DNA from 2 places in the Paraburkholderia sp. XV genome. Region 2 is predicted to be linked to the other one. Evidence: riboswitches for the same ligand, from Rfam matches in the RefSeq annotation. Region 2 holds a riboswitch; the other holds the start of a gene.

Region 1 (15,918 bases), on a different contig from region 2:
GCGATGTTGTAGAGCAGGATCGCGGTGACGACGATCCACATCACGGGCCAGCAGGCGAACACCGCGCCCGCCGCGACGGAATCGAGCGCGAGGCCGACGGGAAAGTGCCAGCCGACGATCGCAATCAGCAATCCGACGACGAGGCCGGCCAGCGAAGCCTGCCACGCCGGACGACGTGCCCAGCCGAGCAGCACCAGCACGACGAGAATGGGCAATGCGGCAACGAGGAACGAGGGCAACAGCGAATTGCCGATGGGAGTCAGAAACTGGTGGAACATCACGTCTCCATGATCGTTGTTCGATTCGACGCGGAGACTGGACCTACGCGGCGAAGCGGCAGGGCTGGACGGATGAAAGCGGCGTAGCGCGCGCAAATAGGGAGGCAGGAGTACGCGCGACGTCGGATCACGCAATTAAACAGATGTTGCAGAAGCAACCGCCAGCATAGAGCGCTGGCGATTCCCGTCAAGCAGGGAAAACGAAGAAGGTTGTTGCGGGAATAGAAGTGGCTGCTGATTCGTAGCGGCGCGTTCGGTTGCGTTCGCGGGACAGGACCGCGAACGTCATCGTCACCGCCAACGCCTGCCGGATTCGATACGGTTCGGATCGGTCAGTGCGAGCGCCCGTGGCCCCCGCCGGCCCATGCATTGCCGCCGCCCCAGCCGCCGTGACCTCCGCCCCAACCGCCATGGCCGCCACCCCAGCCGCCATGACCTCCGCCGTAGTAGCCGTGCCCGTGTCCCCAGTAGCCATGGCCGCCCCAGTAGCCGCGATGTCCCCAGTAGCCATAGTGGCCGCCGCAGCATCCGCCCCAATAGCCGAAGCTCAGCGAGATCGACGGTCCCCACCAGCCGGGCCAGCCGTAGTAGGGGTAACCGTAGGGATAGACGGGATAGGCGACGGGGTAGTACGCAGGCGCGGCGGCGTAAGCGACGGTGGTGTCGTAGCCGGGTGCTGCCGGATAGGACGCGTTGTCGCCAGGCATCGTGAATTGCGTCTGCGCAGCGGCCTGGGCGGGATCGCCAGGTCCGACGGGCATCTCCTGCTGCGTTGCCGCCGTGGGCACGGCGGGATAAGCGGGGTAGTACCCGTAGCCGGGATAGTAGCCGTACGGCGCATAGTAGTAGCAGCCGGACAGCACGCCCGACAGTGCCAGCGCTGCAACGGCGCTGGCGGCGCGCAGCGTTGCATCGAGCGGTTTCATGACGTGCTCCTCGTTATCTCGCGGCGCGCCTTTCGCGCGCTTTATTTATGGAGCTTACGCCAGCGTTTCAATCCGCACGTCACAAAGTGGTAACTGCGTATTTCATGCGCGATCAGTCAAAGGACATGTCCGGCGCGTACGTGCGCGCCGGACTTTGCCCATCTCCCTTCGGCCTTGAAATCCCGAGCCCGCAACCGCGCGGACTCGGAATTCGAAGCCGTTTGCCTGCATCGCCTTCGACGGCGATTTGTCGTATTACTGATATCCCTTATGCGCGCGCGTCGCTGTTAAAGAGCCGGCGCTTGAATCAACGGCTCGACGTGTCACACGCGTCACTTGCCGACCTGATTGCCGATCACGCCGCCGACGGCCGCGCCACCCAGTGTCGACAGCGCGTTGCCGCCGATCGCCGCGCCCGCAGCGCCGCCGACGCCGGCGCCGATAGCCGTATCGCGCTGCCGCCGGGTCATGCCGTCGCATGCGGAGAGGCTTGCCACCACGGCCACGAGCGTAGCCAGCGCACCGATTCGATGGAAGGTTTTCATGATTGCGTCTCCCTGACGTTTCTATCGACGGGACTCGCAAATCGCGATCCCGATCTGGTGAATCGATGGTATCGCCGGGGGCCGTTTCTGTTTGTATGGGCTTGTCAGCAAAGTGTCGGTTTGGTAATCAAATGTTTCGACGCATCGAACAATCACGCCATAACGTAAAAAGCACATGCAGACGCCATGCGATGCGGTAAAAAACGCGCGCAAAAAAGCCCCGCCTGAACTGCGGGCGGGCTTCACATCCAGCGGCATCACAACGCTCGCTGATTCACATTCACTGCCGCTGATAAATCTCCGCCCCGTTCTTGATGAACTCGACGGCCTTCACTTCCATACCCTTCTTCAGCGCCTCGGTGTCGCTCATGCCTTCTTTCGCCGCGTAGTCGCGCACGTCCTGCGTGATTTTCATCGAGCAGAAGTGCGGACCGCACATCGAACAGAAGTGCGCCACCTTCGCGGAATCCTTCGGCAAGGTTTCGTCATGGAATTCGCGCGCCTTGTCGGGATCGAGACCGATGTTGAACTGGTCTTCCCAGCGGAACTCGAAGCGCGCCTTGCTCAATGCGTTGTCGCGCACCTGCGCGCCGGGATGGCCCTTCGCCAGATCGGCGGCGTGCGCGGCGAGCTTGTAGGTGATGATGCCCGTCTTCACGTCGTCCTTGTTGGGCAGGCCCAGGTGCTCCTTCGGCGTCACGTAGCACAGCATCGCCGTGCCGAACCAGCCGATCATCGCCGCGCCGATGCCCGACGTAATGTGGTCGTAGCCGGGCGCGATGTCCGTCGTCAGCGGCCCGAGCGTGTAGAACGGCGCTTCGTCGCACCATTCCAGCTGCAGGTCCATGTTCTCCTTGATGAGCTGCATGGGAACGTGGCCGGGACCTTCGATCATCACCTGCACGTCGTGCTTCCACGCGATCTGCGTGAGTTCGCCGAGCGTCTTCAGCTCGCCGAGCTGCGCTTCGTCGTTCGCGTCGTAGATCGAGCCGGGACGCAGGCCGTCGCCGAGCGAGAAGCTCACGTCGTACGCCTTCATGATTTCGCAGATGTCCTCGAAGTGCTCGTACAGGAAGCTTTCCTTGTGATGCGCGAGACACCATTTCGCCATGATCGAGCCGCCGCGCGACACGATGCCCGTCATCCGGTTGGCAGTGAGCGGCACGTACTGCAGACGCACGCCCGCATGGATCGTGAAGTAGTCGACGCCCTGTTCGGCCTGTTCAATGAGGGTGTCGCGGAAGATTTCCCACGTCAGGTCCTCGGCCTTGCCGTTGACCTTTTCGAGCGCCTGATAGATCGGCACGGTGCCGATCGGCACGGGCGAATTGCGGATGATCCATTCACGCGTCTCATGAATGTGCTTGCCCGTGGACAGATCCATCACCGTGTCGCCGCCCCAGCGGATCGCCCACGTCATCTTGTCGACTTCCTCGCCGATCGACGACGTCACGGCGGAATTGCCGATGTTCGCATTGATCTTCACGAGGAAGTTGCGGCCGATGATCATCGGCTCGCTTTCCGGGTGATTGATGTTCGCCGGGATGATCGCGCGGCCGCGCGCGACTTCCTCGCGCACGAACTCGGGCGTGATTTCCGTCAGTCCATTCGGGCCGAATGCGCTGGCGCCGAATGCCTGGCCGGGATGCTGGCGGCCCATCATCGCGGCGAGCTTCGCGCCCGTCGGGCCGCTGGTCTTCAGGCTCTCCAGATACTCGGCGCGGCGCTGGTTCTCGCGAATCGCGATGTATTCCATTTCCGGCGTGATGATCCCTTGCTTCGCGTAGTGCATCTGCGAGACGTTCTTGCCGGGCTGCGCGCGGCGCGGCGTGCGATGCAGGCCGGGGAAGCGCAGTTGCTCGGTGGCGGGATCGGCGGCGCGCTCGCGGCCGTATTCGCTCGACAAACCGTCCAGCGATTGCGTGTCGCCGCGTGCCTCGATCCAGCCCTGACGCAGCGCGGGCAGGCCGGCGCGGATGTCGATCTTTGCGTCGGGATCGGTATACGGGCCCGATGTGTCGTACACGTAGATGGGCGGATTCTTCTCGCCGCCGAAGCCCGTCGGCGTATCCGATTGCGTGATTTCACGCATCGGCACGCGGATATCGGGTCGTGAGCCCGTCACGTAGACCTTGCGCGAGTTCGGCAGCGGCGCGACGGCGGCTTCGTCGACGTGGGCGTTCGCAGAAATGAATTTCGGGTTGGCGTTCATGCGTCTCTCCATGCAAATGTGGGGCGTTACAGCTACGCAGGAGAACGAGACGGTGGGGAAGTGGACCGGGTTCGCGCGAGGAGGGTGAAACACTACGGCAGGTGAAGCGGCGAGCCCGAACGCTTCCCTGCGCTGGCATTATCCAGATCAGGTTCAAAGGGTATTTCTCACCCACGCCATGCGGTGCCCGTTGTCTTTCAGGCGACGCACAACGCAGGACCCCCGCGTTAGCAGCGCACACGATACCCTGGCCGGGCCGGGTTTGGCAACTTGTCTCGAAATTGGCGAAACGCGCAGGCGCCGCGCACGATTTGCGCGTGCCATGGCGGGCGGGAAAGCCGCGCTGCATGGGGTGTGCTGGCGATTGCATCGCCCGCGTGCGGCACGCGTCCCACTCAGGCGGTTATTTCATCAATGCGGTGGAGAAAGGATTTTTGTCGCCGGGCAAACATTCGTCCGCTCTGTTCAAGTTTGCCCGATCCGGGCCGATACACCCTTCGAGGCAAATCATTGATCAGTCAGCCTAAATAAAATCAGTTTGAAAGGATCGTGCAATGAAAGCATCGAATCGGGCGCCCGGGATGGTGGCCGCCTGTGTCGCGATGGCGGGGCTCTGGCCGCCGATGGCGCTCGCCGCGGCGTCGTTCGAGCCGGGAGGAACCATCACGTTCAAGGGGGCGATCGTCGCGCCGGCGTACGCTATCGAGCGTAATGTTCCGGATAATTATCGAGGATTCCATACGGAAAATTTGAGCGTGAAGCATGAATCGACGATCGATTTGACGTTCACGCCCGCATCCGGTACCTCGCCGGCCGCGCATATTGCCGTGCTCGTCAATACGGACGCGGGCGTCGCCGCGCCGCGCACGCTGAAGACACGATTCACCGACAACGCGAATCGCGTCACGCAGGCAGCGCGCGCGGAGTACAGCGTGGGCCGCGCGGGCGGCACGCTGTCGATCATGGGCGGCACGCCAACGGAAAATGCCGTGACGGTGCTGGTGAGCTACGACTGAACGGGGCGAATTCCAGTGGTGTCGCAATTGACACCCACGCTCGCCTTTTCATCCCGCTTGCAACGAAAGTTACGATTCTCTTGCCGGCGGATTGCCCAGATATTGCATAATGCTCGGCGGCGCGAGCGATTCGCGTCCGTTGGCTGCTGTTGTTGCATTCTGCATCGCGTAGGCCATCAATTCGCACCATTGACCCGGTGCTTCCCTTGCCGTTCGACATCCGTTCTACTGCCATGCCCGCCCGCTTTGCCCTTCCTGCCGCGTCGCCGATGCGGCGCCTGCCGTCCCGTTCATGGGTGTTCAGCGGGGCCGCGGCGCGATCGCCGGCACGGGCGGGCCAGGCGTGGCGCTGAATCTCCCTGACCGTTTCCCGTTCCGCCTGCCGCAATCCCACGGCGGACAGATCGCGCTCGCGCTCGGCGTCGTCTATATCGTCTGGGGCTCGACGTACCTTGCCGTCCACGTCGCGCTCGGCTCGTTTCCGCCGCTGCTGATGTCGGGGCTGCGCAATTTTTTCGCGGGCGTCGGACTGTTCATCTTCGCCATGCGCCGCAAACCGGCTTGGCCGCCGCTGACGGAAATCCGCAATGCGGGGCTGGTCGGCACGATGCTGGTCGGCCTGTCGAGCGGGATGCTCGCCTACGGCATGCGCACCGTCGGCACGGGCACGGCGGCCGTGATGGTTGCGACTGTGCCGCTGTTCGCCACGGTCATCGCGGCGATCGCGGGGCGCAAGGTCGGCAGGGGGGAATGGTTCGCGGTCGGGCTGGGACTCGTCGGCATCGCGATTCTCAGTCACGGCGACCAGAGCTCGGGCTCGGCGGGCGGCAGCCTCGCCATTCTGTGCGGCGCGCTGTTCTGGGCGGGCGGGGCGCATCTGGCGTCGCGCCTCAAGCTGCCGTCAGATCTGTTTCTGTCGACTTCGCTGCAGATCGGGCTTGGCGGCGCGATGTCGACGCTGGTCGCCTGGCTCTCGGGCGAGCGGATGATGGACATTCACTTCCTGCCCGTCGTCGCGTTCCTGTATCTGATGCTGATCGGCACGATGGCCGCGTATGTCGCGTACGGCTTTCTGATCCGGCACACGAGCCCGATCATCGCCAGCAGCTGCATGTACGTGAACCCGGTGGTCGCGGTTGCGCTCGGCGCGCTACTGCTCGGCGAGCCGGTGACGCGCGCCACGGTCGTCGCCACGGGCGTGATTCTGGTGAGCGTCGGGCTGTCGTTCTGGTTCGATTACCGGCGGCGCGGCGCCGCGTGAGCGGCGCCAGCCCGGCAAGCTATGACAGCGCCTGGAAGGGTGGTCAAGCGTGGTCAAAAGCCCGGCTAAAACGGCGGCTACAACCGCGGCTACAACCGCGGCTACAACCGCGCGGCAAGCTCGGCGCCGTCACGGATCGCCCGTTTCGCGTCGAGTTCGGCCGCCAGGGCAGCCCCGCCGATCACATGAAAGCGCGGCCCATCGGCAGCGGACGAGCGGGGCGTAGCAGGATAGAGATCGCGTAACGACTCCTGTCCCGCGCACACCACGATCGTATCGACATCGAGCCACTGCTCGCTGCCCTCACGCTCGATCAGCATCCCGCGCTCCGTGATCTGCCGATACGTCACGCCATCGAGCATCTTCACCTGGTTGCGCGCGAGCGCCGCGCGATGCACCCATCCCGACGTCTTGCCGAGGCTCGCGCCGAGCTTGCCGGCCTTGCGCTGCAACAGCCAGATCTCGCGCACGGGCACGCAGGCGCGCGGCGCCGTGAGACCGCCGCGCCCGGCGACGGACAGATCGACGCCCCATTCGGCCGTCCAGCTTTCGCGCGATAACGGCAGCGGCTCGTCCGCCGGATGCAGCAGGAATTCGCTGACGTCGAAGCCGATGCCGCCCGCGCCGATCACGGCGACGCGCCGCCCGACCTGCGCGCCGCGCAACACGTCGACATACGACAGCACGTTCGGCCCGTCGATCCCGGCAATGGCGGGGCGGCGCGGCACGATGCCCGTCGCGACGATCACGTCGTCGAACGCGCAAGCCGCGAGCAGCGCCGGATCGACACGCGTGCCGAGGCGCACCTCGACGCCATGCCTGCGCAACTGGCTGCCGAAATAACGGATCGTCTCGCTGAATTCTTCCTTGCCTGGCACGCGCATCGCGAGATTGAACTGGCCGCCGATGGTTGCCGCCGCATCGAACAGCGTCACGCGATGGCCCCGCGCGGCCGCCACCGTCGCCGCCGACAATCCCGCCGGTCCCGCGCCTACCACGGCCACGGCGCGCGGCGGCTGATGCGAAGCGAGCGGCCGGTACACGAGTTCCGTCTCACGGCCAGCGCGCGGGTTGACGAGGCACGTCGCGCGTTGGTTCTGAAACGTGTGATCGAGACACGCCTGGTTGCACGCGATACACGTGTTGATTTCATCCGCGCGTCCTTGGGCTGCCTTTACGACGAACTCGGGGTCGGCGAGCAGCGGGCGCGCCATCGACACCAGATCGCCCGCGCCTTGCGCGAGCAGGTCTTCGGCGACCTCCGGCGTGTTGATGCGATTCGATACGATCACGGGCACGCTCACGGCCGTCTTCAGGCGTGCCGCCAGCGGAGCGAAGGCGGCGCGCGGCACCGACGTGACGATGGTCGGCACGCGTGCCTCATGCCAGCCGATGCCCGTGTTGAAGATCGTGACGCCCGCCGCTTCGAGCGCTTTCGCGATCTGCACGGTTTCGTCCCACGTGTTGCCGCCTTCGACGAGATCGATCAGCGACAGCCGGTACACGACGATGAAGCGCTCGCCGCAAGCGGCGCGCACGGCCTGCACGACTTCGCGCGCAATCCGCAGCCGGTTGTCGATGCTGCCGCCGTAAGCGTCGTCGCGCCGGTTCGTGCGCGGACATAGAAACTGGTTCAGCAGATAGCCTTCGCTGCCCATGATCTCGACGCCGTCATAGCCGGCGCGCTGCGCGAGCCGCGCGCAACGGGCGTACGCGCGCACGGTTCGCGCGATGCCCGCCAGCGTCAGCGCGCGCGGCCTGAACATCGAGATGGGCGACTTCAGCGCCGACGCCGACACGACGAGCGGCTGATAACCGTAGCGCCCCGCGTGCAGGATCTGCAGCGCGATCTTGCCGCCTTCTTCGTGGACGGCCCGGGTGAGCTTGCGATGATTGTGCAGATCGAAGACCGAGTTCAACGTGCCGCCGAACGGCAGCAGCCAGCCTTCGCGATTCGGCGAGATGCCGCCCGTGATGATGAGGCCCGCGCCGCCCTTTGCCCGCTCCCGAAAATACTCTGCGAGCTTCGGGTAATGCCAGAAGCGGTCCTCCATGCCCGTGTGCATCGAACCCATCACGACGCGGTTGCGCAGGCGCGTGAAGCCCAGATCGAGTTCGGACAAGAGCCGCGGGTAAGACATGCAAGGCACCATGTAAAGTTGGGACGCGCTCGAACGATACACGCGCGCCCGTATAAAACCTCCGAGGGAAAATTCTAAATGCCCTCCAACCCTCGAATCTCGCGGCAATTTTATTTGCGATTCGTCGGAAATAAGCGTCGCGGCACAGCGATTGCTGTCGACAGTCGTCCAATCGACGCAGAGCATGTGCCGACGAGCACTGCCCGCCATCGTGGATAACAAGGCTCGCCGCCAACACGAGTGCCGGTAAAGGCGCAGGCGGCTAGCCGCAGATCAACGGGCTCAAGCCCAATCAGGGAGAGGTGGCAAATGAAGGTTATCAGGACCATGGCGGCGCTCATCGGAGCGGCCGCGCTCGTGTCGGCGTGCGGTGGAGGCTCGAACGACGTCGGCAAAGAACTCGGGTTGCAGAATCCGTTGATCCACTTCGTGCACGCTATTCCAAGCGGCCCGGCCGTCGATTTCCTCGTCAACGGCGGCGCATTGCAGAAGAACATCTCGTACAAGAACGTGACGAACTTCGCGAACATCAACACGGGACAGACATCGGTTGCGTATGCAGCGACGGGGACCACGACCGCGTTGGCGAGCGGCACCTTCCCCGATGTCGCGAAGGGCCACGAGTATACGGTGATCGCGGTGCCGGGCTCGTCGGGCGCGGACATCGGTCTGATCGACGATCCGTTCGACAAGGGGCTGCTGTCGAACAGCGCGCGCCTGCGGGGCTTCAACGCGTCGCTGAACGCATCCAATCTCGACCTGTATCTGGTGCCTGCGAACAACACGAACATCTCGAGCGCCAGTCCGACGCTGGCGGGTGTGTCCTTCAAGAACGCGGTGCCCGCGAGCGGCCAGGACTCGGTCTACGTATCGGGCGGCACGTATGTGCTGATCGCGACGACGGCGGGCAGCAAGACGCCGATCTTCCAGTCGAGTTCGTTCAATCTCGCGAACAACGCCGACTGGCTGGTGACGTCGGTGCCGATCGGCGGCGTGCTCAGCCAGTTGCTGCCGAACCAGATACACCTGCTCGTCGCGCAGGGCGGCAATACCACGCAACCGGCGATCGAACTGACCAATACGCTGAACGGCCAATAACACAACGACGGCATGGCCTGATGACGAGGCGGTAGCAGGGGGACGGCACGGCGGCTCATGCGAATGGGCCGCCGTTCTGTTTTTGCGTGCTCGCTTGCTCGTGAGCCTCCGGGCGAGCCTCCCGAATGCCCAGGCACAGGCGCAAAAAAAGCCGCCGCGTGGGTACGCGGCGGCGATTGAAGACAGATGAAGATCGAATCGACAGCGGATGCGATGAGCCGTGCGGTATCAGTCCGAGTGCTTCTCAGCTGAATTGGTGATCGCGTTGCCGCCCTTGGAGATGTCCTGGCCGGCGCCGGCCATCGTATTGCAGGCGGCAAGCAGTGTCGTGCCCGCGAGCAGCAGAAGTGCGATGAGTCGTGTCATGAGTTTTCTCCCTATCTGGAATAGTCAGGAATCTTTCGACTGATGCTTCGATCGATTCGCGCGCGCCGGTCTGGTCAGGTATTTCGTTCGACATCGCCCGGCGTGCGCGCCCTGTCGCCCGACCGGCGTCGCGCCAGCCGATCCGGTCTGATTCCATGTTAAGTGGCGCATGGCCGCGATGCTGTCGGCGACGCCATGATTTTTCTGTCGGCGCAATCCTACGCGGACATCAAAGGCGTTCGACGGGCGCGTGGCCTTGGGCGCTCGTGTCGTCTGGGGCGGGGCGCGGCGCCTGCTCGACGATCTGATCGATGCCCTGATCTGCTTGCCTGGCCGCGCCGACAGTCGGCACGGGCAGCACGACGCGTATGTCGGTGCCGTGCAGTTCGCCGCGCCGGATATCGAAACGTCCGCCGCGCGCGGCCACGCGCTGGCGCATGCCCATCAGCCCATGCGTATGCGTGCGGGTCAGGTCGGCGGGCATGATGCCGACGCCGTTGTCGGCGATATGCAGCGACACCTCGCCAGCGGCCTTGCTCAGCGCGATCGTGACCTGCGTCGCGCGAGCGTACTTCGCCGCGTTGGTCAGCGACTCCTGCGCGACGCGAAAGAGTGCGATCTCGGTTTGCTCGTCGAGTTGCAGTTCGTCGTCGGGCAGGTGCAGGTCGAGCGCCCAGCCGTTGCGCTGGGCGGCTTCGTCGGCGAGTGTGCGCAGCGCGGTGACGAGGCCGAAGTTCGCGAGGACGGTCGGGCGCATGTCCTCGATGATGCGCCGCTTGAGCGCGATGCCCTGATCGAGCGTCTCGAGCGCGCGCGCCAGTTTCTCGGCGATCGCGGGGTCGGTGCCCTGAAGCTTGCGCCGCGCCCACGCGACGTCCATCTTGCTCGCCGTGAGAATCGCACCGAGTTCGTCGTGCAGCTCGCGCGCCAGCTGGGTTTTTTCGTTTTCGCTGACGGCCTGCAAGTGCCAGCCGAGTGCTTCGAGTTGCCGCGTGCGCTCGTTGACGAGTTGATCGAGTTCTTCCTGCTGCGTGATCAATTGCTTTTGCACGCGTGCCTGACTGTCGATCTGGATGCCGAGATTGCGGAACAGCAGAATGAACAACACGATGTTGAGCGCGGATAGGCCCGCCGCGACGAAGGTGGAGACGCGCTGGTCGGCGCGGCTTGCGTCGAGCGCGCGCTGCGCGCGGCGCTCTTCGTTGTCGCGCAGTAACGATAACGTGCCCGTCACGAGCGCCGCATCGACGTTGCTGCTGGCCGCCGCGCCGCCGCATGCGGCGAGATCGAGTGGCTGCTGCGCAGCCTGTTGAAGCGCAAGCGCGCCGCTGCCGATGCGCGCGCCGATGAGCGCGGCGATCTGCGTGAAGCTGGACAGTTCCGCGCTGTCGGCGGCGCGTTTGAAATACGTGTCGAGCGAACGGATGCCGCGGCGGATACCGGCGGCGCGCGCGCAATAGCTGCGCGCCTGGGCATCGTCCCGTGTCAGAAGAAAGCGGCTTTCATCTGCTTGCAACAGCGCGAGTTGCCCGGCGAGATCGCTGAGCTGCACGCTCGCGTTGCGGGCTTCGAGCGCCGCTTCGTATTCCGACGCGATGCGTTGCCGCGCCGATTCCAGAATGACGAGGCCACCGCACGTGATGACGATCGCGACCGTCATCGCGATGGCCCAACTGCGCTGATGCATCCAGTCCGTCAGCCTGGTAGTGAGTCCCGCTTGCGCCCCGTCCAACACTGCCGTCTCCATGCGATGAAGTCATCGACAGTGTAGCGTCGCGCGGCGCGTTTGCGTTTGGGCACGCGCTTGGGCACGCGTTTGCGCGGGCGTGGCGGCGGGCCGTCAGAAGCCTCCCCGAAAGCGGATGTCGGCGGATTCCCACATGAAAAACAGCCTGCGCCCGAATGCGGGTACGCAACGTGCTCCGTACGATGAGTGCAGGAGATCCATTTGCCACATTAGCCACATTAGTCAGGGAGGTTGCCATCATGCTCAAGTGGGCATTGTTCTTCGCCGTGATTGCCGTGATCGCGGGGCTGCTCGGATTCACAGGCGTCGCGGCGGGCGCGGCGGCTATCGCGAAGTTCCTGTTCGTGGTGTTCCTGGTCCTGTGCGTCGTGTTCCTCGTGCTCGGCTTCGTCATCACGAAGAAGATCGTCGATTAGCGAAGCCGTAGAGGCAACCCAGACCAGTCAGGATAAAACGGCGGACCGCCTCGACGGTCCGCCTCCATTCATCGCTTAACAGGAAGGAGCGTTGTCATGCTGCATTACGCACTCGTGTTCTTCGTGATCGCGATCATCGCCGCTGTGTTCGGCTTCACGGGCATTGCGGCCGGCGCCGCCGAAATAGCGAAGATCCTGTTCTACATCTTCCTGGTGGTGTTCGTCGTCACGCTGCTGCTCGGCGTGTTCCGAACCTGACGCAAAGCCCGCATGGCGCACGCTGCGCCGCCGCATCTGAACGGACGACGGCCGCGTGTGCGTTTCCCACAATACCGGAACAAGGAGTCGATCAATGTCGAACGAAACGAAAGGCGAATTCGTGATGGACCTCAAGCGCATTCGTGAGCAGGCGCGCAAGGATATGGACGATGGTCCCGTCACGCAGACCTATGGCGCGAACCGCGAGACGGTGCTCAAGCTGCTCAACGGCGCGCTCGCGACGGAACTGGTCTGCGTGCTGCGCTACAAGCGCCACTATTTCATGGCGAAGGGCATCAATTCGGAAGCGGTCGCGCAGGAGTTCCTCGAGCACGCGAACGAGGAGCAGGGCCATGCCGACACGCTCGCCGCGCGTATCGTGCAATTGGGCGGCGAGCCGGACTTCGCGCCGGACAGCCTGTCGAAACGCTCGCACTCGGAATACAAGGAAGGCAACAACCTGACCGACATGATTCGCGAGAATCTGGTCGCGGAGCGCATTGCGATCGACACCTACCGCGAGATCATCCGCTATCTGGGTGACGGCGACGTCACGACGCGCCGGATGTTCGAAGAGATTCTGGCCGTCGAGGAGGAGCACGCGGACGATATGGCCGACCTGCTGTCGGGCCGTGAGTGAGGGCGGCGGGCTGCGCGGCGCGAATACGGGTAGCGTGCGGTTCGCGCCGCTGCGGCCGGTCCTGCGGGCCATGAAGCACATGCACATACAGATGCACTTGCACGGCGGAAAACCACATCCATGATTCGAGTGCTGATAGCGGACGATCACGCGATCGTCCGGGGCGGATTCAGGCAGTTCGTCGCGGACGAGCCGGACATGTGTGTCGCGGCGGAAGCATCGACGGGCGACGAGACGATCCGCCTCGTGCGCGAGCAGCCGGACGACGAGCCCTTCGATGTCGTGCTGCTCGACATCGCGATGCCCGACAAGAACGGCATCGACACGTTGCGCGTGATCCGGCAGATGCGGCCCGGGCAGGGCGTGCTGATCCTGTCCGGCTATCCGGAGAGCCAGTATGCGATCAACCTGCTGCGCGCGGGCGCGAACGGCTATCTGAACAAGGATTGCGAGCCCGACGAGATCGTGCGCGCGATCCGCTCGGTCGCGCGCGGGCATCGGTATCTGTCGGAAGCCGTCGCCGATACGCTCGCGAACAGTCTCGACAAACCCGCTGCGACGCATCCGCATGAACAGTTGTCGGAGCGCGAGTTTCAGATCTTCTGCAAGCTCGCGTCAGGGCAGATTCCGACCGACATCGCCGGCGAACTCAATCTGTCGGTGAAGACGGTCAGCACGTATCGCGCGCGCGTGCTCGACAAGATGCATATGACGAACAACGCGGACATGACGTACTACGCGATCAAGAACGGCCTGATCGAATGAACCTGTGATTCCCCGCGAGCATGGAACGCAACCGATGAACGCCGACTCCGTCACTGCACACACCGATCCCGGCCGCGCGCCGTTGCGTGTGCTGCTGATCGAGGATTCGCCGCTGATCCGGCGCAGCATCGTCGAAGCGATCGACGCTTCGGGCGTCATGCAGGTAGCCGCGCAGGCCGAGTCTGCCGACGAGGCGATCGCGCTGCTGGATGGCGAAGCGTTCGACGCGGTGATCGTCGATCTGCAGTTGAAGGGTGGATCGAGCGTGCCCGTGCTTGCGTATATGCAGAAGGAAGGGCTGATCGAGTCGACGTTCGCCGCCGTGCTGACCAACCACGCGCTGCCCGCTTACCGCGAGCGCTGCCAGCAATACGGCGTGCGGCATTTCTACGACAAGTCGTTCGAGTTCGATCGCGTGATCGACGCGCTGCACGACTATGCGCAGGGGCGGCTGGAAGAGCGATAGCGGCTTCGGCGCGGCGATATCAGTTCGCCGTCACTCCGTCGCACCTGAAGCGCCCAGCGGCTCGGGACGCCCACGCAGGTGATTGAGTCCGGCAAGCGCGGTAAACAGCAGGCCGGCGATACTCACGCCAACCCAACCGAACAGCGGCCACACGAATGCGCCGACGCCCGAACCGACCGCGCCGCCGATGAAATAGCAGACCATGTACACCGTGTTCACGCGGCTGCGCGCTTCGGGTTTCAGTGCATAGATGCGTGACTGGTTGGAGATCTGCGCTGCCTGCACGCCGACGTCGAGCACGATCACGCCGATCACGAGGCCGATGAGGCTCGTGCCCGACAGCGCGAACACGACGAACGACAGTGCCGCGAGCGCGATCGACAGCGAGACGATCGCGCGCGGCCCGCGCCGGTCGGCGAATTTGCCTGCGAGCGGCGCGGCCATCGCACCCGCCGCGCCGACGATCCCGAACAGACCCGCGGCTTGCGGCCCGTAGTGAAACGGGGCGCCCGCCAGCAACAGCGCGAGGGTCGACCAGAACAGACTGAACGCGGCGAACAGTGCGGCGCCCGTGATCGACGCTTCACGCAGGCCGCGCAGTTCGACGGCGAGATGCCACATGGAGGCGAGCAGCTTTCCGTAGGCAAGCGTCGAGGTCGGCCTGCTGCGCGGCAGCCTTGCGATGATGACGGCGGCGAGTACCAGCAGCGCGGCGATGGACGCACCGAACACGGCGCGCCAGCCGAGGTACTGGCCGACGAAGCCGGCCGCCGTGCGCGCGAGCAGAATGCCCAGCAGCAGTCCGCTCATGACCGTGCCGACTGCATGGCCGCGTTGCGATGGTGGCGCGAGTTCGGCGGCGAACGGCACGGCTTGCTGCGCGATGGTCGCGAGAATGCCGATCGCGAGACTCGCGACCACGAGCACCGACAGATTCGGCGCGGCGGCCGCGAACAGCAGTGCGATGCACAGGGCGGCGATCTGCAGCAGGATCAGCCTGCGACGGTCGAAGCGGTCGCCGAGCGGCGCGAGCAGCAGCATGCCTGCCGCGTAGCCGAGCTGGGTCATGGTCGGCACCACGCCGATCCACGATGCGCTGTGTGGAAACGACAGGCGGAAGTCGTCGAGCAACGGCTGGTTGTAGTAGATGTTCGCGACGGAGACGCCTGCGATCGTTGCGAGCAGCAGCAGAAGGCCGCTCAGCGATGGGCCGGTGGCGGTGTCGTCGGAGGCGGTGTCGTCGGAGGCGGGTGTGGACATGATGCGGCGGCCGGCGTAGCGCCGGCGCGAGAGAGTCGAGCGTGCCGATGATACCGGAGTGGGGCGGATTCTGCTGGATGGCACGCCCGGCGCGGACTCAATCGATCAACGATCCTTCCGGTTCATAGAAGGGATAGGGGCCGTCGGCTGCATCGACATAGGCGTGATGCGTGATGAGGCCGTTCACGCTGTCGTAGCGGTGTAGCGCGAACGCGGGCGGTTCCATCATGAAGGCGGATGGCGCGTCGTCGCGCAGATCGAGCGCGACCTGATGCGCGGGCGCGGGCACTGCCGATGCGATGGTGCCGCCGAAGCGGACGAACATCGGGCGATGTACGTGGCCGCAGATGACGCGTTCGACGTTCGGATGACGTGCGATGAGGGCTGCGAGTTTTTTTGCCGAGGCCGGGTCGAGCCGCAGCGCGTCCATGTGGCCGATGCCGGACACGAAGGGGGGATGATGCAGCGCGACGATCACGGGTTTATCGTGGGCTGTCTGTAGTTGCGCTTCGAGCCAGGCGAG
Region 2 (15,918 bases):
GCGCGGCGCGCTTGAGCTTCAGCGCCGCCTGGTTCACTACGAGGCGCGACGAGATCTGCATGATCTCCTCGACCTCGACAAGATTGTTGGCGCGCAGCGTGCCGCCCGAGCTGACCAGGTCGACGATCGCGTCGGCGAGACCCACCAGCGGCGCGAGCTCCATCGATCCATACAGCTTGATCAGATCGACGTGCACGCCCTTGGCTGCGAAGTGTTCGCGCGCCACCTGCACATACTTCGTGGCGACGCGCAGGCGCGCGCCCTGGCGCACCGCGTTCGCGTAGTCGAAGCCGGCGGCGACCGCCACCGACATCCGGCAGCGCGCGATGTCCAGATCGATCGGCTGATACAAACCGCCGCCGCCGTGCTCGATCAGCACGTCCTTGCCCGCGACGCCGAAATCGGCGGCACCGTATTCGACGTACGTCGGCACGTCGGTGGCGCGCACGATGATGACGCGCAGGTTCGGATCTGTGGTCGGCAGAATCAGCTTGCGCGACGTTTCCGGGTCTTCCGTCACTTCGATGCCCGCTGCCGCGAGCAGCGGCACCGTTTCCTCGAAGATGCGGCCCTTCGACAGCGCGAGCGTCAGCGGCTTGCCCACTGCTGGCGACGACGACGTTTGCGGCAATTCGCTCATGCCTGATTACCCTTGATGCGGCGCACCTTCGCGCCGACTGCGGTGAGTTTCGATTCCATCCGGTCGTAGCCGCGATCCAGGTGGTAGATGCGGTCGATCAGCGTTTCGCCATCGGCGCACAGGCCCGCGATCACCAGACTCGCCGACGCGCGCAGATCGGTGGCCATCACCTTCGCGCCCGACAGTTTCTCGACGCCGTTGACGAGCGCCGTCTTGCCGTCGATCGTGATGTTCGCGCCGAGACGGTTCAGTTCCTGCACGTGCATGAAGCGGTTTTCGAAGATCGTTTCGACCACTTGCGACGTGCCTTCCGCCAGTGCGTTGAGCGCCATGAACTGTGCCTGCATGTCGGTCGGGAACGCCGGGTATTCCGACGTGCGGAACGACACGGCCTTCGGACGCTGGCTCATGCGCACGCGCATCCAGTCGTCGCCCTCTTCGATCGTCACGCCTGCTTCGCGCAGCTTGTCGGTCACGGCTTCGAGAATCTGCGGACGCACGTGACGCAACGTGACGTCGCCGCCCGCCGCCGCGACCGCGCACAGGAACGTGCCCGCTTCGATACGATCCGGTACGACCGTGTGCGTGGCGCCGTGCAGCTTGTCGACGCCCTGAATCACGAGGCGGTCCGTACCGATGCCGTCGATCTTCGCGCCCATCGCGACCAGCAGATTGGCCAGATCGCCGACTTCCGGCTCGCGCGCGGCGTTCTCGATGACCGTCTCGCCTTCCGCGAGCACGGCTGCCATCAGCAGGTTTTCGGTGCCCGTGACGGTGATCATGTCGGTGATGATGCGCGCGCCCTTCAGACGCTTCGCGCGCGCTTCGATGAAGCCGTGCTCGATGTTGATCTCGGCGCCCATCGCCTGCAGGCCCTTGATGTGCTGGTCGACCGGACGTGCGCCGATTGCGCAGCCGCCCGGCAGCGACACCTTCGCCTCGCCGAAGCGCGCGACCAGCGGGCCGAGCACCAGAATCGACGCGCGCATCGTCTTCACGAGTTCGTACGGCGCGACCAGATTGTCGACCTTCGAAGCGTCGAGCAGCACCTTTCCGTCGCTGCTTTCCGTGCGGACGCCCATCTGGCCGAGCAGTTTGAGCGTCGTGCGCACGTCCTGCAGATCGGGCACGTTCTCGAGATGAACGGGCTCCGCGCTCAACAAGCCTGCGCAAAGGATCGGCAACGCCGCGTTCTTCGCACCCGAAACAACGATCTCACCAGCGAGCTTTTGCCCGCCTTCAATCACGAGTTTGTCCATGCCTGTTTGTTCCTGATCTGCCCGTCCGCCTGCGGGCGTCTTGTTGTGGGCGGTTGCTGCGGCGCCGTTTGCGGCGTCGCGATTCTCTTGTGTAAGTCGCACTAATGTTCCAGCTAATTTGCAGCCACGTCTAAAGCTTTTTTGTGCAGCTTGTTCTTCCGCTCTTGCAGCCAGGTTATCGAGCGCCGTCCTCCGACAGACAGCAGGTGTTTCCGCGTAGTGTCGATACGCGAGTCAGGCGCTTTGCCATTCGGTGGGCGTCAGCGTTTTCATGCTGAGCGCGTGGATCTCTTCGCGCATGCGGTCGCCAAGCGCCGCATAGACGAGTTGATGCCGTTGAATCAGTCGCTTGCCTTCGAAATTCGGCGACACGATGGTCGCGAAGAAATGCTGGCCGTCGCCTTCCACTTCGAGATGCTCGCAAGGAAGGCCGGCCGCGATGTAATTCTTGACCTGTTCGGGAGTGGGTAGCATGAGTGCTCCTAGTGACGCAGCTTGAAGCCGGAAGCGAGCATGCGCATCGCCAGCACGGCCACCACGACGAAGAAACCGCCGACAATCAGAAGGCTCCATAGCGGATTGATATCCGACATACCGAAGAAGCCATAACGAAAGCCGTCGATCATGTAGAAAAACGGGTTCAGCCGCGAGATTTCGCGCCACACGGGCGGCAGCGTATGCGTCGAGTAGAACACGCCCGACAAAAACGTGAGCGGCATGATCAGAAAATTCTGGAACGCGGCGAGCTGGTCGAACTTCTCGGCCCAGATGCCCGCGATCAGACCGAGCGTGCCGAGAATCGCCGAACCGAGCACCGCGAACGCGATGATATAAAGCGGCGCGCTGAAGCTCATCGGAATGAACCAGACCGTGACGATGAATACGCCCAGCCCGACGCTCAATCCGCGCACCACAGCCGCGAGCACATACGCGCCGTACATTTCCCAATGCGAGAGCGGCGGCAGCAGCACGAACACCAGATTGCCCGTGATCTTCGACTGGATCAGCGACGACGAACTGTTCGCGAACGCGTTCTGCAGCACGCTCATCATCACGAGGCCCGGCACGAGAAAGCTCGTGTACAGCACACCCGGATAGACCTGCACGTGATCGCGCAGCGCGTGGCCAAAAATGGTCAGATACAGCAATGCCGTAACGACGGGCGCGAGCACCGTCTGGAACGAGACTTTCCAGAAGCGCAGTAGCTCCTTGTAGAACAACGTACGGAAACCGCTCATGCCAACCCCTCGACCACTTCCGGCCCGTTCATCACCTGCATGAACACGTCTTCGAGGTCGGCCTTGCGGACCTCGATTTCCTCGAACGTACAACCCGCCGTGCGGCATTGCGCGAGGATGCGCTCCACGTCGTCGTAGCTCGACAGGCGCAGCAGATGTTGACGTCCGTTGACATTGGTGGGATCGACTTCGAGCGCCCGCAATTCGGCGGGCAGCACGCCCTGCGCGAAACGGATGAACAGTTGCGTGCCGGCGAAACGTTCAAGCAGCGTGCTCGTGCGTTCCAGCGCGACGACTTCACCGCGCCGCAGCATCGCGATGCGGTCGCACAGCGATTCGGCTTCTTCCAGATAGTGCGTGGTCAGCACGATCGTGTGCCCTTCGCGGTTCAGGCGCGAGATGAATTTCCACAGCGTCTGGCGCAGTTCGACATCGACGCCTGCCGTCGGCTCGTCGAGCACGATCACGGGTGGCCGGTGCACCAGCGCCTGCGCGACCAGCACGCGGCGCTTCATCCCGCCCGACAGCGCGCGCATGTTCGCGTCGGCTTTTTCGGTGAGATCGAGATTGGCCATCACTTCGTCGATCCAGTCGTCGTTCTTGCGCAAGCCGAAGTAGCCCGACTGGATGCGCAGCGTCTCGCGCACGGTGAAGAACGGATCGAACACGAGTTCCTGCGGCACGACGCCGAGCGCGCGGCGCGCAAGACGAAAGTCGTCGACGACGTGGTGGCCGTGAACCGTGATGCTGCCTTCATCGGCGCGGGCGAGACCGGCGAGGATGCTGATGAGCGTCGTCTTGCCGGCGCCGTTCGGACCGAGCAGCCCGAAGAATTCGCCTTGTTCGACGGTGAAGCTGACGCCTTTGAGCGCTTGCAGATCCTTGTAGCGCTTCCTGACGTTACGAATTTCAATCGCTGACATGACTGTGCGCCGTCAAGGTGGACAGCGCCTGATAGGTCGCCCGGCAAGGGCGCGAAAGCATGGGGGAACGAAATTGGGGCCGGGTGCAAAAGACCGCTTGCGCTATCTTGCAACCTCTACGGCCGTTTCCGCGATGCGGGATGAAACGGCCACGCGCCAAAAAACGTTTGATTATAGGGCAAAAGTCGAACCGGCCGACTTGCCTTGGGAGAACGTGAGCCAGCGCAAAGCTTGAAACGCGGCGCGACTCACTGACGCGTGAGCGTCAATGTCGTACGGTGATGAGGGTATCGACACCGTAGGCTTGCGCGAGACTGGACAGCCCCGCAGGGAGGTTGACGACGACGAGCGGCGTGCCGCGCGCGCTCGCCGCGCGTTGCCATGCGAGCAGCACGGCAAGCGCCGACGAATCGAATTGCGTGAGTGCCGCGCAGTCGACCGCCGTCGCGCCGCCGCCGATGCGCGCGAGACCGGCCTCGAGCGCGGCCTTCGCGCTCGCGTGGGTCAAGGTGCTGCCGGTTTCGAACGTGTTGACGGGCGTGCTCACCGGCGCGCTGACGAAGTTGTTCACGACTGTTTGCCGTTCGCGAGTTGCTGGTTGCGTGCCGTCAGGAACTGGATCAGACCGTCGACGCCGCTCTTCTGGATCTGCTCGTTGAACTGCTGCTGGTACGCCTGGATCAGCCATGCGCCGAGCACGTTCAGGTCATACACGCGCCAGCCTTGCGGCGTCTTGTACAGACGGTAGTCGAGTTCGACGGGCGAGCCGTTGTTCATCACGACCGAGCGGACCACCACGTCGGTGTCTTCCGGGCTCGCGCGGAACGGCTTGTACTGGATTTCCTGATCCCTCACCTGAGCCAGCGCGCCAGAATACGTACGGATCAACAGCGTCTTGAACTGCTCGACGACGGCGTTCTGCTGCTCCGGCGTCGCCGTGCGCCAGTTGCGGCCCATCGCGAGCTGCGTCGTGCGGCGGAAGTCCGTGTACGGAAGAATCTTCTCGTTCACGAGCTTCGTGACGGCGCCGATATTGCCGCTCTGGATCGTCTTGTCGGCGCGCACGGCGTCGATCACCTGCTGCGTGACGGTCTTGACCATCGTGTCCGGGTTGCTGCTGTCGACGGCTTGCGCGGACGCCGCGCCGCTGAACGCAAAGAGAGCTGCAATAAACGGGATAAAGAAGAAGAATTTTTTCATTTCCAGTCCTGCAAAAAAAATAAGCTTAGGTTGGAGGCGACGATATCACGCGAGTTCAGCCGCAATCCACGCCCAAACTGCGAGAAACGTATCCGAGTGTTACGACAGACGGATACGCCGCTCGCATGTGCCATGCCTCAGTGCAGCTTCAGCGACGGGTAGCCGAAGTGCGCCGGCGGCACGATCTGGCCGCCGGGGACCGTCGGCGGCGCGTCGGTTTCCGACGCGGGCTGCGCGGCGCCCGCTGCATCGTTGGAAGACGCGCCCGAAGCCGCCTGCGGCGCCGAAGCCGGCGCGGGCGCAGGCGTCGTTGCCGCGCCGCCGTCGACGTCTTCGTATTTCGGCAGCGGTGCTTCGCTACCGTAGTCCGGCAGCCCCGTGGACGCATTGCCGCCCGTCAGCAGATAGCGGCGGCGCTGCAGATACGCGTTACGCACGAACGAGTATTTGTCGAGCGCCGCACCTTCGAGCACGTCGCTTGCGTTCAGCAGGTTCGCGCGCGTGTTGACCACGTTCAGACCGTAGAGCGCCCAGCTCACGCTGTCCGGCTGCACGTACGTGAGCGGGTTGATGAAGTAGTTGCCCACCATGCCCACGCCGTCGCGCACCGTGCTCGGCCCGAACAGCGGCAACACCAGATACGGACCCGCCGGCACGCCGTAGTGGCCGAGCGTCAGGCCGAGGTCGTTGTCGTGCTTGGGCAGCTTCGCGAGCGTCGCGACGTCGAACAGACCGCCGACGCCGAAGATCGTGTTGATCACGATCCGCATGATGTCCGATACGCCGTCGGCGATCTTCAGCTGCAGCAGATTGTTCGCCGCGATGTACACGTCGCCGATGTTCGAGAAGAAGTTCGTGACGCTGTCACGCACCGGTTGCGGCGTGACGAACACATAGCCCTTCGCGACCGGCTTCAACGCGTACTTGTCGAGCGTGTCGTTGAAGGTGAAGACCGTACGGTTGAAGCCCTCGATCGGATCTTCCTTCGTCGGATTCTGAACGGTTGCGCAACCCGCCAGGGCTGCCACCGCCAGCGTGATCCCCGCGACACGTAAGCGTGTCGTGTTCATTGTTGTTCTCCTTATTGGCCGGATGCACCCGAAGCAGCCGCAGCCGGCGCTGCAGGAGCCGGCTCCGCAGGCGCAGGTGCCGCAGCGGACGCACCGGGTTTGGCAGCGCCCGAATCCGCTGCCTTGCTATACAGGAACTGCCCGATCAGATTCTCCAGGACGATTGCCGATTGGGTCATCGTGATCGTGTCGCCGGCTTTCAGCATTTCGCTGTCGCCACCCGGCTCAAGACCGATGTACTGCTCGCCCAACAGGCCCGACGTCAGAATCTTCGCGGACGTGTCTTTCGGAAACTGATACTGCTTGTCGAGATCGAGCGTCACGAGCGCCTGATACGAATTGCTGTCGAAGCCGATCGATTCGACGCGGCCCACCGTCACGCCCGCGCTCTTCACGGGCGCGCGCACCTTGAGGCCGCCGATATTGTCGAACTTCAGCTTGACCGGGTATGTCGCCTGAAACGACAGCGAGCTCATGTTGCCGGCCTTCAGCGCGAGGAACAGCAACGCAATGAAGCCGAGCACCACGAACAGACCTACCCAGAAATCGAGAGCAGTTTTTTTCATCGTCATCCCAAAGAGAATCTATGCCGCCGCGGCGTGAGCGCTGCGCGGCGCACCGCGCGAAGCCTGGCTCGCCACCGCCTAGCTGAACATCAGCGCGGTCAGCAGGAAATCGAGGCCGAGCACGGCCAGCGACGCGTAGACGACTGTCTTGGTCGTCGCGCGCGACACGCCTTCCGGCGTGGGCTTCGCTTCGTAGCCTTGGTAGAGCGCGATGAACGTCACCGCGAAGCCGAACACGATGCTCTTGATCACACCGTTGCCGACGTCGCGATACGCATCGACCCCACCCTGCATCTGCGACCAGAACGCGCCGGCGTCGACGCCGATCATCAGCACGCCCACCACGTAACCGCCGAGCACGCCCACCGCACTGAAAATCGCCGCGAGAATCGGCATCGAAATGATGCCCGCCCACATGCGCGGCGCGACGACCACTTTCAGAGGATCGACGGCCATCATCTCCATCGCCGTCAGTTGCTCGCCCGCCTTCATCAGGCCGATTTCGGCCGTGAGCGACGTGCCCGCGCGACCGGCGAACAGCAGCGCCGTCACGACGGGACCGAGCTCGCGCACCAGCGACAGCGCGACGAGCAGCCCGAGCGCCTGTTCGGAACCGTAGCGGTTGAGCGTGTAGTAACCCTGCAAGCCGAGCACGAAGCCGACGAACAGCCCCGACACAGCGATGATCACCAGCGAATAGTTACCCACGAAGTGGATCTGCTTCGTGACAAGACGCGGACGGCGCAGCAGCGGGAAAAATTCGAGCACGAGGCGCAGAAACATGCGCGTCGCATAACCCGTTTGCCCGAGCCCGCAAATGACGGAACGGCCGATGAAGCTGATCATGCGCGGCCTCCGCCAATGCCGAAATCCGCAGCGAGCGGCGTGTTGCTCGGATAGTGAAATTTGAACGGGCCGTCGGGCGTGCCGTCGATGAACTGGCGCACGGTCGGGTCGGTCGACGCGCGCAGCTCGGCCGGCGTGCCTTCCGCGAGGACGCCGCCGTTGGCGAGGAAGTAGACGTAGTCGGCGATCGCGAACGATTCGGGCACGTCGTGCGTGACGAGGATCGACGTCGCGCCGAGCGCCGTGTTGAGCGCGCGGATCAGGTTGGCCGTGATGCCGAGCGAAATGGGGTCGAGACCGGCGAACGGCTCGTCGTACATCATCAGTTCGGGATCGAGTGCGATGGCGCGGGCCAGCGCCACGCGGCGGGCCATGCCGCCCGAAATCTCCGACGGCGCGAGGTCGCGTGCGCCGCGCAGGCCGACCGCGTTGAGCTTCATCAACACGAGGTCGCGGATCAGTTCTTCGGGGAGATCGGTGTGCTCGCGCAGGGCGAAGGCGACGTTTTCGAACACCGACATGTCGGTGAACAGCGCGCCGAACTGAAACAGCATGCCCATCTTGCGACGCAGCGCGTACAGGCCGTCACGCGTCTGCGCGCCGATGTCCTGCCCGTGGAACATCACCTGGCCGCGCTGCGCGCGCACCAGGCCGCCGATCAGCCGCAGCACGGTCGTCTTGCCGCATCCCGAGCCGCCCATGACCGCGACCACCTGGCCGCGTTTGAAGCGCAGATTCAGGTTCGACAGGACGAGCCGCTCGCCATAGCCGAAGTCGACGTCGCGCAGCTCAAGGAGGGTCTCGGAAGAGGAAGGCACGTAGCTGACAGTCCTTTTACACGGAAGGCCGAATTATAGGGCCTTCGTGCAAACCCTGCCTTGACGACGCTAACGATTTAACTTTTCTAAACTTTTTGTTGTAAAAACGCTTTCTGTAACGTCGCAGCGGCCGATGCGGGATCGGCAGCTTCCGTGATCGCGCGCACCACGGCGGCGCTTTTCACGCCGGTAGCGAGCACTTGCGGCAGCACATCGCCGCTGATCCCGCCGATCGCGACGAGCGGCACGACGCCGTCCAGAAGTTTCACGTAGCGTGCGAGCCTTGCCAGACCTTGCGGCGCGGTCGGCATCACTTTCGTCGTGGTCGGGAACACTGCGCCGAGCGCGATGTAGCTCGGACGGAAGTGCAGCGCGGTCAGCATTTCGTAGTAACCGTGCGTCGACAGGCCGAGGCGCACGCCCGCCTTCGACAGCGCATGCAGATCCGCCGTATGCACGTCTTCCTGACCGAGGTGCACGCCGTACGCGCCCGCGTCGATGGCCGCCTGCCAGTGATCGTTGATGAAAACGCACGCGCCATGCTCGCGGCCCGCCGCGACCGAACGTGCGATTTCCCGCTTCAGTTCTTCCGGCTCAGCCGTCTTGCGACGCAGTTGCAACGTCTTCACGCCGAACCCGGCCACGCGCTCGACCCATTCCGCGGTCGGCAGCACGGCGTAGAGGCCGAGTGCGTCCGGACATGCAGCGAAAGCTTGCGCAGGCGCGTCCGGCAAACCGGCGACGCGCGGGAAGTGCGACATGTCGCAAGGCCACGCATCGTCGGACCTTGTTTCGTCGCCGTCACGCCACGCGAGCGCGAGCACCAGCGCATCGTGCGGATCGAAGCCGCAATCGAGGAACGCTGCGAGCGCGGCAATCCAGTCTTCCGCGAGATGGCCTTCCAGCTGATAGCGCACGCCGCCCAGATGCAGCACCGCCCGACCTTCGGCGGCCTCGATCACACCCGCGCCCTGGGTCTGCCAGCGCGCGATCTGCTCGACATGCTGCGCGCTGCTTTGCTTCAGGTCGGTGAAGACGATCAGGTCGCCGCCATTCGCGTCGTCGGGCGGCGTCAGGCAGATACGCCAGTCGACGTGCGTCGGCGGCCAGTCGCCGAGGTGCGCCCGGATGCGTTCGGCCGCTTCCGTGAGTTCGTCGGCGGGTGGCCAGAACAGATCGCGGCCCGCGAGTTTCAGTGTCTCCGTCATGCCGCAGCGCTCCCATCCTGATGCCAGAACGGCATGCCGACGACAGGCGTGCTCGCGTGGGCAGTTTCACGTTCGGCCATCGGGCCGGCGAGATAAGCCTCGCGGCCGGCTTCGACGCCCATTGCAAAGGCGCGTGCCATCGTCTCCGGATGCGTGGCCTGCGACACGGCCGTGTTCAGCAGCACGCCGTCGAAGCCCCATTCCATCACCTGGCATGCATGCGACGGCACGCCGAGGCCCGCGTCGACGATCAGCGGCACGTCGGGCAAACGCTCGCGCAGCACGCGCAAGCCATACGGATTCACGACGCCCTTGCCCGTGCCGATCGGCGCACCCCACGGCATCAGCGCTTCACAGCCCGCATCGAGCAGACGCCGTCCGATCACGAGATCTTCCGTGCAATACGGCAGCACCTTGAAGCCGTCCTTCACCAGTTGCGCGGCCGCTTCGATCAGGCCGACCGGGTCGGGCTGCAGCGTGTAGTCGTCGCCGATCAGTTCGAGCTTGATCCAGTCGGTATCGAAGACTTCGCGCGCCATGTGCGCCGTCGTCACCGCCTCGCTCACCGTCTGGCAGCCGGCCGTGTTCGGCAGCAGCGGCACGCCGTGGCGCTTGAGCAGATCGAAGAAGCCGGCTTCCGCGCCGCCCTCGCTCATCTGCCGGCGCAGCGCGACCGTCACCATGCCCGGCTTCGACGCCGCGATCGAATCCGACAGCGACTGCAGCGACGGATAGCGCGACGTGCCCAGCAGCACGCGGCTCTGGAAGGTTTCGCCGTAAAGCGTGAGCGCGTCGGCGGGTGCGTTCGCGTGTGAGTTCATGTGTGATTCCTTGTCAGTGGCTTGCGTCTCGTGGCCTGGCTTTGGCTGCAACTTCAGCTTCAGCCGCCCGCGACGGGATGCACGACGTCGAGCTTGTCGCCCGCCTGCAGCGCGCGCGCCGCATGCTGCCCACGCGCGACGAAATTGCCGTTCAGCGCGACGGCGAACGGGGGCCGCGCGCCGTACGCGCTGAGCGCGTCGGCGACGGTCGCGCCTTCGGGCAGCGACAGCGGCTTCTGATTGATCTGAATGTCCATGTCTATGAGTTCAAACATTGAGAGTGACGGCGGGCTCGCGGTCCAGCCGGAACAGCTCGCTCCAGCGCGCGTTGCGCTGCCAGTCGGCAAAACCGTCGGAATCGGCGACCCGGCCATCGAGCAGCGCCGACGCGAGCCGCACTGCTTCGCCCGCGACTTCGGGCACGATCATGTAGCCGTGCCGGTACAGCCCGTTCACGCGCAGCGTGCTCGCGCCGTCCCACAGCAGCACGGGACGATGGTCGGGCAAGGTGGGCCGGCATTGCGAGTTCAGTTCGAGAATGCGCGCCTCGCCGAAACCGGGATGAACCGAAAATGCCGCGCTCAGCAATTCGAGCGCCGAGCGCACGCTGACGGGCGACATATCCTCGCCCTCCACTTCCGTCGCGCCGATCACATAGAGATCGTCCTGCTTCGGCGCGATATAGAGCGGATAGCGCGGATGCAGCAGGCGCACCGGGCGCGTCAGATCGATGCCGGGCGCGTGCACGCGCGCGACTTCGCCGCGGATGCCGCGCAGCGTCGGCATGACGGGCTTCGCGCCCAGCCCGCGGCAATCGATCGTAACCTTCGCGGGCGGCAACGCGCCGTCGTCGACGGACGTGTTCCAGTGTGTCTCGACACCCCGTTGCGCCAGTCCCGCAGCCAGCGCCGACAGCACCTGGCGGTTATCGAGCTGGCCCTCGTGCGGCAGCAGCCAGCCTTGCGTGAAGCGGCCGGCGAGCGCGGGCTCGGCCGCGCCGACCTGCGCGCCTGCCAGCGCGACGAGTCCGCCGTCGAGCAGTTCGGCGGGCGCGTTGGCGCGCAGCCGCCGCTCGAAGAGCGGCGCCTCGGCGCGATCGCTGTGATGCCAGACGATCAGCGAGCCGTTGCGCTGGAAAAACACCGGCTCGGGCAATTGCGCGAGCAAGGTCGGCCACGTTTCCAGCGACGCCGCGCCCAGCCGCGTAATCAGCAGTTCAGCGCTGGCGGCCTCGGCGAGCGGCGCGAGCATCGCGGCGGCCACCCACGCGGCCGCCTGCGAGCCCGCCGCGTCGCCGCGCTCATAAAGCGCCACGCGATGCCCTTCGCCCGCGAGTTGCCACGCGACGAGACGCCCGCACAGCCCGCCGCCGATTACGGCGAAATCCGGTTGAGCAGAAGTCCTCATCGTGCGGCTCCAAAGCGAACCTGCCGCGCCGCAAACCGCGCGCCGACGACGAAGCGACGGGCGTAACCCGCAGCCATAAAGCGAATAGGTGAAAAATGAGCGGTCATCGAATCCTTTCCGTACGGCAAAGTGCGCACGTACCCAAGGACGAAACCGGCGGGCAAGGCCAGCCGGGCATGGGCGCTCACGAAAAACGGGAACGCTGCCCCGGCGGAAGGAGAACTTCCAGGAAATACTTCCCGAAAACTTCCCGCGCCGGTATTACCCGGATCGGGTGCGAAGGGTCTCTCTCAGCCTCGCTGCAGCGACTGCCAGCGCACGAAGCACCCCTGTTTCGTCCGGACCATTAGACCATAAAAGCTGCGCGCGCCGCAAACCCGGGCAGACCTCAATCGGCCGCGGCTGATTTTGGCGAGGTTCCCTGTTGCTCTGGCACAATGGCACGCGTCAATGCGGACGGAATGCCGCGCCAGTGCAAGGCCTTTGTCGGGTTTGCGCGGCTGTGCCGAGGCGAGGTGAAACGTCCGCTTAAGTTCAGATTAAGTCGGTGCCGGAACAATCGCAGCCGGGCCATCAACCCGGCGGGATGCGACAGCAGCACCAAGCCGCTGCGCAATGCGTCCCGTCGCCGCCCGGCTGACCGTATGAAAGGATGCTTATGATCGACAACTCGAAAAATCCGGCGGACATCACCGCGTGGGGCCTCATCAAGCCCTACTGGGTGTCCGAGGATCGATGGAAAGCGCGGGGCCTGCTCGCGCTCGTCATCGCGATGAATATGACGATGGTCGCGGCCAACGTCTGGTTCAACAGCTGGCAGCGCACGTTCTTCGACGCGATCCAGCAGTACAACTATCCCGTCTTCAAATATTCGCTGCTGCAGTTCACGGTCATTGCGCTCGCGCTGATCCTGCTCGGCTCGTACCGGACCTACTTCCGGCAAATGCTCGAATTCCGCTGGCGGCAGTGGCTCACCAACCGCTATCTGAACGACTGGCTGGGTGATCGCGCGTACTACCGGATCGAGCGCGACAATCTCGCCGACAACCCCGACCAGCGGGTTTCCGCCGACCTGCAAGGGTTGGCCAGCGCTTCGCTGAATCTGTCGCTCGGCCTGCTGTCGACCACGGTCACGCTGTTCTCGTTCATCGTGATCCTGTGGAATCTGTCGGGCGCGTTCGCGTTCCACATGTTCGGCACGGAGTTTTCGATTCCGGGTTACATGGTGTGGGCGGCGCTGATCTACGCGGCCGTCGGCTCGTGGGTCACGCATAAGGTCAACCATCCGCTGGTGTCGATCAACTACCAGCAACAGCGTGTGGAAGCCGACTTCCGTTTCTCGCTGATCCGCATCCGCGAAAACGCCGATCAGATCGCGCTGTATCAGGGCGAGCGCTCGGAAGAGCAGCAGCTCAAGGGCGTGTTCTCGCACATCCGCGAAAACTGGCGCCTCATCATGCGCTTCACGCGGCGCTTCAATATCGTCGTCATCAGTTACTCGCAGCTGGCTATCGTCTTTCCGTACATCGCGGCGGCGCCGAAATACTTTTCGAAGAGCATCTCGTTCGGCATGTACCAGCAGGTGACGGGCGCGTTCGGCACGGTCAGCGATTCATTCTCCTGGTTCATCAACAATTACGATTCACTCGCCGAGTGGCGCGCCACCGTCAACCGTCTGCGGGAATTCCATCGCGTGATGCGCTCGCAGCATCTGCATGAGTCGGTCGTCGAAGGCACCGCGCACGGCGGCATCAACGTGCACGTCACGGATACCGATTCGATCGAAGTGACGAATCTCCGTCTGCAGCGTCCCAACGGCGAGCCGATGGCGAACGTCGGCTCGTTCACCATCGCGCCGAAAACGCGCTGGCTGGTGCGCGGGCCTTCGGGCGCGGGCAAGAGCACCTTGATGCGCACGCTCGCGGGCCTGTGGCCATTCGGCGAAGGCACGATCGAAAAGCCCGCGGATGCAAAGCTGCTGTTCATCCCTCAACGCAGCTATCTGCCCATCGGCACGCTGAAGGCGGCGCTCTGTTATCCGTCGGAGGCTTCCGCCTATTCGGACGAAGCGTGCCGCGACGTGCTCGCGGTGTGCCGCTTGCCTGAACTAGCGGAGCGCCTCGGCGAATCGGCGCATTGGGAACGCTCGCTGTCGCCGGGCGAGCAGCAACGTCTTGCCGCAGCGCGCGCGTTGCTGCAACAGCCTGACTTCCTGTTCCTCGACGAAGCGACGAGCGCGCTCGATCCCGAGAACGAAAGCATCATCTACAACGCGCTGATCGAGCGTCTGCCGAACGCGGCGATTGTCAGCGTCGCGCATCGCAAGACGCTCGAAGCGTTCCACGACCATACGCTGTTCATCGAGCGCGCGGTCGAGCGCGAGGCCGCGTGAGCGACGCGTCGTTCGAGAGCGTCGTGCTGGTGACGGGCGCGGGCTCCGGCATCGGCGCCGCGCTCGCCCGGCGCATCGCCGCGCCGCGCGTCGCGCTGATGCTGCACGCGCGCGGCGCCGACGATGCATCGCGTGCGCGGCTCGATCAGGTCGCGGCGACCTGCGCGGCGAGCGGCGCGACGTGCGCAACGGTGCTCGCCGATCTCGCCGAACGCGGCGCGTCCGAACATGCCGTTCATCAGACGCTCGCGCGTTTTGGCGCGCTCGACCAGATCGTGGCCAACGCGGGACACGCCCAGCGTCAAACCATCGGCACGCTGGATTTCGATGCGCTCGCGGAGTCGTTCGCGGCGATGCCCGCTGCGTTCGCCGCGCTCGTCAAACGGGCGGCGCCTGCGCTCGAAACATCGAAACGCGGGCGCGTCGTGGCCGTGAGTTCGTTCGTCGCGCATCGCTATCGCGCGGACTCGGCGTTTGCCGGCACGGCTGCCGCGAAAGCCGCGCTCGAGTCGCTGGCAAAAACGGCGGCCGCCGAACTTGCGCAGCACGGGGTCACGGTGAATTGCGTCGCGCCGGGTTATACGCGCAAGGACCGCGGACCTAGCGCGGAGAATGCGCCCGCGTGGGCACGTGCGGCGGAAGCGACGCCGCTCGGGCAGGTCGCCGAACCCGACGACGTTGCCGCGCTGATCGCCTTTCTGCTTTCCGACTCCGCGCGCCACATCACGGGTCAGGTGATTCATGTCGATGGCGGGCTGACGCTCGGTTGAGCGGCGCGCGAGTCTTACGCACTCGCAGCCGGCGCAACATCCTGAAAGACTCTCGAACAGTTCGAAAGCACTTTCGAAGCGCATGCGCTGTTCCGTGCTTTGCGCGCGGGCATTTCCAGCGACGATTGCATCGTGGGCCAAACGCTCCCCTGGCGCAGCCCGCGACGCAATTTCAACGTCACTGGAAATACCTGCCATGTCATTCGACCGCCGCCTCCCCTCGCTTTCCCGTTTGTCTCTTCGTCTCACGCAGTCCGGCCGCGACGCCGCGCTGACGGCCACGGCCGCGCTACTGTTTGCGACGGCTGCGAACGCCGCGCAGACCACGCCTGTGAAGCAGGCCGAGCCCGCCGACGTCTGCCCTGCGCTGTCGCACATCGTGTCGTCCGCCGACTTCAAGAAGCTGCGCGACGAGCCTGCCGCGACGCTGCCGGGCGTCGATCCGATCGACGACTGCCGCGCCAACGCGCATTCGTACGACTGCCGCTGGCGCGCGCACTGGGAAGCCGACGGCTTCGTTAACGATCCGCTCGAAGAAATCGGCGCGGATATCGCTGCGTGCTTCCCGAACGTCGTGCACGACATCAACACGCCGACGCGCCAGCACTTCATCGTGAAGACGGCCGATCGCCGCGTGAGCGTCACGGCGAGCGTGCAAGGCCAGAACGAACTGCGTCTGCGCATTGCGCGCTGAGCGTTCCTGACACGGCCCGACGTTATCTCACTCAGTCTGCTCGCGAGCGCATCGTGATCGTCACTT

What was found. Region 2 has a riboswitch for thiamine pyrophosphate ahead of KFO72_RS25980 (FAD-dependent oxidoreductase). Riboswitches for the same ligand answer to the same signal wherever they lie in the genome.
Region 1: another riboswitch for thiamine pyrophosphate. It lies ahead of thiC (phosphomethylpyrimidine synthase ThiC); the one in region 2 lies ahead of KFO72_RS25980 (FAD-dependent oxidoreductase).

The regions. Positions count from the first base shown of each region.
Region 1 covers NZ_JAGUUD010000026.1:577-16,494, reverse strand. Annotated here, with positions in the region: gene KFO72_RS15470 (L-lactate permease) at 1-278, opposite strand, end outside; gene KFO72_RS15465 (hypothetical protein) at 611-1,204, opposite strand; gene KFO72_RS15460 (glycine zipper 2TM domain-containing protein) at 1,537-1,749, opposite strand; gene thiC (phosphomethylpyrimidine synthase ThiC) at 2,030-3,961, opposite strand; TPP riboswitch at 4,068-4,195, opposite strand; gene KFO72_RS15450 (hypothetical protein) at 4,516-4,977, shown strand; gene KFO72_RS15445 (EamA family transporter) at 5,270-6,238, shown strand; gene KFO72_RS15440 (NADPH-dependent 2,4-dienoyl-CoA reductase) at 6,340-8,379, opposite strand; gene KFO72_RS15435 (DUF4397 domain-containing protein) at 8,689-9,477, shown strand; gene KFO72_RS15430 (entericidin A/B family lipoprotein) at 9,706-9,843, opposite strand; gene KFO72_RS15425 (sensor histidine kinase) at 10,073-11,590, opposite strand; gene KFO72_RS15420 (DUF1328 family protein) at 11,830-12,006, shown strand; gene KFO72_RS15415 (DUF1328 domain-containing protein) at 12,103-12,264, shown strand; gene KFO72_RS15410 (ferritin-like domain-containing protein) at 12,359-12,904, shown strand; gene KFO72_RS15405 (response regulator transcription factor) at 13,025-13,669, shown strand; gene KFO72_RS15400 (response regulator) at 13,704-14,135, shown strand; gene KFO72_RS15395 (MFS transporter) at 14,166-15,395, opposite strand; gene KFO72_RS15390 (phosphodiesterase) at 15,493-15,918, opposite strand, start outside.
Region 2 covers NZ_JAGUUD010000065.1:742-16,659, reverse strand. Annotated here, with positions in the region: gene hisG (ATP phosphoribosyltransferase) at 1-640, opposite strand, end outside; gene murA (UDP-N-acetylglucosamine 1-carboxyvinyltransferase) at 637-1,899, opposite strand; gene KFO72_RS26040 (BolA family protein) at 2,134-2,373, opposite strand; gene KFO72_RS26035 (ABC transporter permease) at 2,382-3,137, opposite strand; gene KFO72_RS26030 (ABC transporter ATP-binding protein) at 3,134-4,060, opposite strand; gene KFO72_RS26025 (lipid asymmetry maintenance protein MlaB) at 4,326-4,631, opposite strand; gene KFO72_RS26020 (phospholipid-binding protein MlaC) at 4,628-5,260, opposite strand; gene KFO72_RS26015 (VacJ family lipoprotein) at 5,398-6,330, opposite strand; gene mlaD (outer membrane lipid asymmetry maintenance protein MlaD) at 6,342-6,896, opposite strand; gene mlaE (lipid asymmetry maintenance ABC transporter permease subunit MlaE) at 6,975-7,742, opposite strand; gene KFO72_RS26000 (ABC transporter ATP-binding protein) at 7,739-8,560, opposite strand; gene thiE (thiamine phosphate synthase) at 8,647-9,768, opposite strand; gene KFO72_RS25990 (thiazole synthase) at 9,765-10,589, opposite strand; gene thiS (sulfur carrier protein ThiS) at 10,649-10,846, opposite strand; gene KFO72_RS25980 (FAD-dependent oxidoreductase) at 10,857-11,996, opposite strand; TPP riboswitch at 12,227-12,337, opposite strand; gene KFO72_RS25975 (ABC transporter ATP-binding protein/permease) at 12,655-14,388, shown strand; gene KFO72_RS25970 (SDR family NAD(P)-dependent oxidoreductase) at 14,385-15,158, shown strand; gene KFO72_RS25965 (hypothetical protein) at 15,355-15,852, shown strand.